DNA from 2 places in the Lentibacillus halophilus genome. Region 1 is predicted to be linked to the other one. Evidence: a T-box and tRNA genes for the amino acid it is inferred to sense, from the RefSeq annotation. Region 1 holds a T-box; the other holds one or more tRNA genes.

Evidence for each region. A T-box is a leader RNA that pairs with one kind of tRNA and senses whether it is charged. The one in region 1 lies ahead of ileS (isoleucine--tRNA ligase), so its partner is inferred to be a tRNA-Ile.
Region 2: it encodes a tRNA-Ile, which carries the amino acid that the T-box ahead of ileS (isoleucine--tRNA ligase) is inferred to sense. The anticodon was not compared.

The regions. Positions count from the first base shown of each region.
Region 1 covers NZ_AP043750.1:2,498,310-2,501,792, reverse strand. The annotation lists gene ACZ5Q7_RS12335 (YlmH family RNA-binding protein) at 1-317, shown strand, start outside; gene ACZ5Q7_RS12330 (DivIVA domain-containing protein) at 385-900, shown strand; T-box leader at 961-1,184, shown strand; gene ileS (isoleucine--tRNA ligase) at 1,259-3,483, shown strand, end outside.
Region 2 covers NZ_AP043750.1:1,229,972-1,233,454, forward strand. The annotation lists gene ACZ5Q7_RS05975 (SprT family protein) at 1-444, shown strand, start outside; tRNA gene ACZ5Q7_RS05980 (tRNA-Asn) at 716-790, shown strand; tRNA gene ACZ5Q7_RS05985 (tRNA-Ser) at 794-885, shown strand; tRNA gene ACZ5Q7_RS05990 (tRNA-Glu) at 892-963, shown strand; tRNA gene ACZ5Q7_RS05995 (tRNA-Asp) at 985-1,061, shown strand; tRNA gene ACZ5Q7_RS06000 (tRNA-Gln) at 1,066-1,137, shown strand; tRNA gene ACZ5Q7_RS06005 (tRNA-Lys) at 1,194-1,269, shown strand; tRNA gene ACZ5Q7_RS06010 (tRNA-Leu) at 1,275-1,357, shown strand; tRNA gene ACZ5Q7_RS06015 (tRNA-Leu) at 1,407-1,488, shown strand; tRNA gene ACZ5Q7_RS06020 (tRNA-Arg) at 1,548-1,624, shown strand; tRNA gene ACZ5Q7_RS06025 (tRNA-Pro) at 1,630-1,706, shown strand; tRNA gene ACZ5Q7_RS06030 (tRNA-Gly) at 1,734-1,807, shown strand; tRNA gene ACZ5Q7_RS06035 (tRNA-Ile) at 1,819-1,892, shown strand; rRNA gene ACZ5Q7_RS06040 (16S ribosomal RNA) at 2,059-3,483, shown strand, end outside.

The DNA of each region.
Region 1 (3,483 bases):
GTATCCGCCTGGATGAAAAGCCGCTTTCAACAATGATCGAAAGCAAAACCGATTGGATAGAATCCACGCATACCGTGTCGTCATTACGGTTGGATACGGTTGTGAAAGCTATTTATAAATTGTCCAGAACAAAAGCCTCTGACATGATCTCACAAGGTTTGGTGAAGGTGAATCATAAAATTATAGACGACAAAAAATTCACCCTTCAAGAAGGTGATATATTGTCGCTTCGAGGAAAGGGCCGAAGCAAATTGGTGCACAACAACGGTTATACAAAAAAAGGTCATATAAACATCACTGTAGCTGTATTAAAATAATTCCGGTACACGATGAAGGATTTTTGTTGTTTTTGTCGAATCAATTTGGATAAAAGGAGGTGGCTGTATGTCATTATCACCGCTCGATATACACAATAAAGAGTTTACACGGAGCTTTCGGGGCTATGACGAAGATGAGGTCAACGAATTTCTTGATCAGGTTATAAAAGATTACGAAATGACCATTCGTGAAAAGAAGGAATTGCAGGAGCAGGTGGAGCAGTTGAATGAAAGGCTTTCGCACTTCACGAATATTGAAAGCACGTTGAATAACTCCATTCTAACGGCGCAGGAAACCGCTGAGGAAGTGAAAGGCAATGCGCAAAAAGAATCGAAATTGATTATTAAAGAAGCTGAAAAAAATGCCGATCGAATTGTGAATGAATCATTAAATAAATCGAGAAGAATTGAAATGGATATCGAGGAACTGAAAAAACAGGCCAAAGTGTTCCGATCCCGTCTAAAAATGCTTGTAGAAGCACAACTCGAAGTGATCAATACAAACGATTGGGAAGACTTATTTAATGACGAAACAGAAGAGGAAAAGGAAGAAACATCCAACTATGTTGACAGCAATGCTTAGGCCTTGACGCTTTCCGAAATATTACATATAATTCATTATGATAAAGGTCTGAACAAATACACAATCATGATGACGGAGACAGTATGAATGTTGCTATTGCTTCAGCGAATCAGGGATGGTGAAAGCCTGATACGGCAAGGTCATTCAGAAAATCACTCCCGAGTGTCCATTTGGAAGCGAGTAAAAATGGACGGTTTATCCACGTTACGGATATCGAGTAAATTTAAAATAAACATCGATTTTAAATTGATAAGGGTGGTACCGCGAGTCTTCTCGTCCCTTTCCGGGATAGAGAGGATTTTTTTATATTCAGACTGTGGTCTAAATAAGTAAACAAAAATGAATAGGAGGAAGTACATTGGATTATAAAGATACACTGCTGATGCCTAAAACAACGTTTCCGATGCGTGGGAATTTACCAAATAAAGAACCGGAACGCCAGAAAAAATGGGATGATGAACACATTTACGAAAAGAATCTGGAACGGACAAACGATCGTCCGATGTTTATTTTGCATGACGGTCCTCCGTATGCCAATGGCGATTTGCATATTGGTCATGCCCTTAACAAGATCTTAAAAGATTTTATTACTCGGTATAAATCTATGAGTGGATTCCATGCGCCATACGTCCCCGGCTGGGATACACATGGACTGCCGGTGGAAACTGCCTTGACAAAAAAGAAAAACGTCGACCGCAAAAAAATGAGCATAGCCGAGTTTCGTCAGAAGTGCGCCGAATATGCTATGGGTCAGCTTGATAATCAACGGACCCAATTCAAGAAACTCGGTGTCCGCGGCGATTGGAATAACCCGTATGTTACATTGACGAACGATTATGAAGCCGCCCAAATCAGAGTGTTCGGTGACATGGCCAAAAATGGTTACATTTATCGAGGATTGAAGCCAGTATACTGGTCTCCATCATCGGAATCAGCACTGGCTGAGGCGGAGATCGAATACCATGATAAACGCTCGCCATCGATTTATGTTGCGTTTGACGTAAAGGATGGCAAACATATATTAAATGGTGGAGAGAAATTTATTATTTGGACGACAACACCATGGACGATTCCGGCTAATCTTGGTATTGCGCTCCATCCGGAACTGGATTATGCTGTTGTCGCTGTTAACGGTGAAAAATATGTTGTTGCTCATGACTTGGTGGAAACAATCACAGCGGAATTGGAATGGGAAAATCCGGAAGTTGTTCAAACATTTCAAGGACACCAAGCAGATAGGATGACCGCTAAGCATCCGTTCTATGATCGTGATTCGCTTGTGATGCTTGGTGAGCATGTGACGACTGATGCCGGTACTGGCTGTGTTCATACAGCACCGGGTCATGGCGAAGACGACTTTCATATGGCGCGCACTTACGGCCTCGATCCACTGTCTCCTGTTGATTATAAAGGATATTTCACAGATGAAGCTCCCGGATTGGAAGGTGTGTTTTATGATCAGGCCAACAAAGTCATTACCGATAAATTAAGTGAAAACGGAAAACTGTTGAAACTGACATTCATTACACACTCGTACCCACACGATTGGCGTACAAAAAAACCGACGATTTTTCGGGCAACATCGCAATGGTTCGCTTCCATTAAAGATTTTCGTCAGGATATTTTGAATGAAATCAAACGAATCAGTTGGTATCCGGCTTGGGGAGAAACACGACTTTATAACATGGTGCGTGACCGGGAAGATTGGTGTATCTCTCGGCAGCGGACATGGGGTGTTCCTATACCTGTTTTTTATGCAGAAGATGGAACGCCAATTATTAATGATGAAACGATTGATCATGTTTCCCAATTGTTCGCACAACACGGATCAAATATCTGGTTTGAATGGGATGCAACCGACTTACTTCCGGACGGGTTTACATCGGAACATAGCCCGAATGGAACCTTTACAAAAGAAACGGATATTATGGACGTGTGGTTTGATTCAGGGTCTTCCCATGAAGCCGTATTGGTGGAGAGGGATGATCAGAAGCGCCCGGCTGATGTCTATCTGGAAGGAAGCGATCAGTATCGTGGCTGGTTTAATTCATCCATCTCAACAGCGGTGGCGGTGACTGGTAAGGCACCATTTGAAACCATTATTAGCCATGGCTTCACACTGGATGGAAATGGACGCAAAATGAGTAAGTCACTCGGCAACGTCATGGATCCGATGAAAATTCAAAAACAGCTCGGGTCGGATATATTGCGTCTTTGGGTGTCGTCTGTAGATTATCAGGCTGATGTGCGGATTTCGCAGGAAATTTTGAAACAGATTTCAGAAGGCTACCGGAAAATCAGAAACACGGTGCGTTTTATGCTTGGAAACTTAAATGATTTTGATCCGGCAAAGGATGCGTTACCTGAAGCAGAAATGGCTGAAGTAGATCGCTATATGCTGCATCGCCTGCAAAATATGTTAACAAACGTCAGGAACAGTTACGATGAATATGAATTTGCTCAGGTTTATTCGGAAATTCATAATTTCTGTACCATTGATTTAAGTTCGTTTTATCTCGATTTTGCTAAGGATATTTTATATATCGAAGCGGCGGATAATGAGCGTCGCAGGAGCATTCAGAC
Region 2 (3,483 bases), 1.3 Mb from region 1:
ACAGAACTAAATACACGAATAAATGCGTTATCATTGCAATATTTTAATAAACCTTTCATGGACAAAGCCGTTTACAACAACCGTCTACGCACAACAGGAGGGCGGTACATTCCGTCCAAAAGAACGATTGAAGTGAATCCTAAATACGCTGAGGAAACCAACGACGATAATCTGTCCGGTATTTTGAAACACGAATTATGCCATTATCACCTTCATATAGAAGGTAAAGGATATAAACATGGCGACAAAGATTTTAAAGAGCTATTAAAAAAGACAGGGGCACCAAGATATTGCACGCCGTTGCCTTCAGCGGAAAGACAGCTCAAACATAAATATCGGTGCAAGCAATGTGGTCGTGTATATGAACGCATACGCAGAATCAATCTTCAAAAATACCGATGCGGTCAGTGCAAGGGTGAATTATTGTATGCACAGAAGGCTTGATATGGTGATTGATGGGTGGATGTTCTCTTTATTCATACGTTCAATGGTCACTGCAAAAAGGAATGGTTTTTAGTCCCATATTGTATATATTGACTCATGGCAATCCGCATGTTAAATTGTACAGGTCGTTGCGAAATGCGAGATTTTATAGGGAAACACTCCGCAAATTCTTTGTTTGAAGTTATTGACATGCTTTGATAAATGTTGTACTATGTTTTTTGTCGCGATAATAATTGTTTTCTTATTGCGCTAAAAAATCATTTAAGACTCTTCCACAGTAGCTCAGCGGTAGAGCTATCGGCTGTTAACCGATCGGTCGCAGGTTCGAATCCTGCCTGTGGAGCCATTCGGAGAAGTACTCAAGTGGCTGAAGAGGCGCCCCTGCTAAGGGTGTAGGCCGTTTCAGACGGCGCGAGGGTTCGAATCCCTCCTTCTCCGCCATTTTATGGCCCGTTGGTCAAGTGGTTAAGACACCGCCCTTTCACGGCGGTAACACGGGTTCGAATCCCGTACGGGTCATATTCTTTTCATTCTTGGTTGGGTCCGGTAGTTCAGTTGGTTAGAATGCCTGCCTGTCACGCAGGAGGTCGCGGGTTCGAGTCCCGTCCGGACCGCCATTATTGGGATATAGCCAAGCGGTAAGGCATCGGGTTTTGATCCCGTGATTCCCAGGTTCGAATCCTGGTAGCCCAGTTGTCATTATCGATAATCCGCGATAGATAACGGGTATGTTTTACATGTTTGAATAGGAGCCATTAGCTCAGTTGGTAGAGCATCTGACTTTTAATCAGAGGGTCGGAGGTTCGAATCCTCCATGGCTCACCATTTTTGCGGATGTGGCGGAATTGGCAGACGCGCTAGACCCAGGATCTAGTGTCATGGTGACGTGAGGGTTCGAGTCCCTCCATCCGCATTGATATCATTGCTGTGCCACTCACGGCATTTTATTATGTGCTTTATATGCGGCTGTGGCGGAATGGCAGACGCGCTAGGTTGAGGGCCTAGTGGGGTTTCCCCGTGGAGGTTCAAGTCCTCTCGGCCGCATTAAAAAAACCATTGACGCTTTAGCAACAGCGTGATATATTAGCCATCGTCACTCTGAAGCGCCCGTAGCTCAATTGGACAGAGCGTCTGACTACGGATCAGAAGGCTAGGGGTTCGACTCCTCTCGGGCGCACCATATCACGGGAAGTAGCTCAGCTTGGCAGAGCACATGGTTTGGGACCATGGGGTCGCAGGTTCAAATCCTGTCTTCCCGACCATCGGAACGACTTTTATGTTAATGCTATGCGGGTGTAGTTTAGTGGTAAAACCTCAGCCTTCCAAGCTGATGTCGTGGGTTCGATTCCCATCACCCGCTCCATATTCAAGTTAGGGCCTGTAGCTCAGTCGGTCAGAGCGCACGCCTGATAAGCGTGAGGTCGGTGGTTCAAGTCCACCCAGGCCCACTTTGCTCCTTGAAAACTGAACAAAACAGCCAGTATGACAGATGGATGTCAGAGGCAGGGAGTCGGAATGCTGATGTGTATATCGGCTGAATGACTTACCCCTTGAAATCCACAAAATAAGCGAAGCCAATGAACGGCTGATCGGTGTCAGTCGTATCCCAAACTTTTTTTGGAGAGTTTGATCTTGGCTCAGGACGAACGCTGGCGGCGTGCCTAATACATGCAAGTCGAGCGCGGGAAGCAGACAATCGCCCTTCGGGGCGTGCGTCTGTGGAACGAGCGGCGGACGGGTGAGTAACACGTGGGCAACCTGCCCGAAAGACCGGGATAACTTGCGGAAACGTGAGCTAATACCGGATAATGCCTTTCCCCGCATGGGGGAGGGCTGAAAGACGGCCTTTGTGCTGTCACTTACGGATGGGCCCGCGGCGCATTAGTTAGTTGGTGAGGTAAGAGCTCACCAAGGCGACGATGCGTAGCCGACCTGAGAGGGTGATCGGCCACACTGGGACTGAGACACGGCCCAGACTCCTACGGGAGGCAGCAGTAGGGAATCTTCCGCAATGGACGAAAGTCTGACGGAGCAACGCCGCGTGAGTGATGAAGGTCTTCGGATCGTAAAACTCTGTTGTCAGGGAAGAACAGGCGTGGTTCGAACAGGGCCATGGTTTGACGGTACCTGACCAGAAAGCCCCGGCAAACTACGTGCCAGCAGCCGCGGTAATACGTAGGGGGCGAGCGTTGTCCGGAATTATTGGGCGTAAAGGGCGCGCAGGCGGTCTTTTAAGTCTGATGTGACATCTCGCGGCTCAACCGCGAGCGGTCATTGGAAACTGGGAGACTTGAGTACAGAAGAGGAGAGTGGAATTCCACGTGTAGCGGTGAAATGCGTAGAGATGTGGAGGAACACCAGTGGCGAAGGCGACTCTCTGGTCTGTTACTGACGCTGAGGCGCGAAAGCGTGGGTAGCGAACAGGATTAGATACCCTGGTAGTCCACGCCGTAAACGTTGAGTGCTAGGTGTTAGGGGGTTTCCGCCCCTTTGTGCTGAAGTTAACGCATTAAGCACTCCGCCTGGGGAGTACGGCCGCAAGGCTGAAACTCAAAAGAATTGACGGGGGCCCGCACAAGCGGTGGAGCATGTGGTTTAATTCGAAGCAACGCGAAGAACCTTACCAGGTCTTGACATCCTCTGACAGCGGCAGAGATGCCGTGTTCCCTTCGGGGACAGAGTGACAGGTGGTGCATGGTTGTCGTCAGCTCGTGTCGTGAGATGTTGGGTTAAGTCCCGTAACGAGCGCAACCCTTAATCTTAGTTGCCAGCATTAAGTTGGGCACTCTAAGGTGACTGCCGGTGACAAACCGGAGGAAGGCGGGGATGACGTCAAATCATCATGCCCCTTATGACCTGGGCTACACACGTGCTACAATGGATGGAACAAAGGGACGCGAAGCGGCGACGTGATAGCCAATCCCACAAAACCATTCCCAGTTCGGATTGCAGGCTGCAACTCGCCTGTATGAAGCCGGAATCGCTAGTAATCGCGGATCAGAATGCCGCGGTGAATACGTTCCCGGGCCTTGTACACAC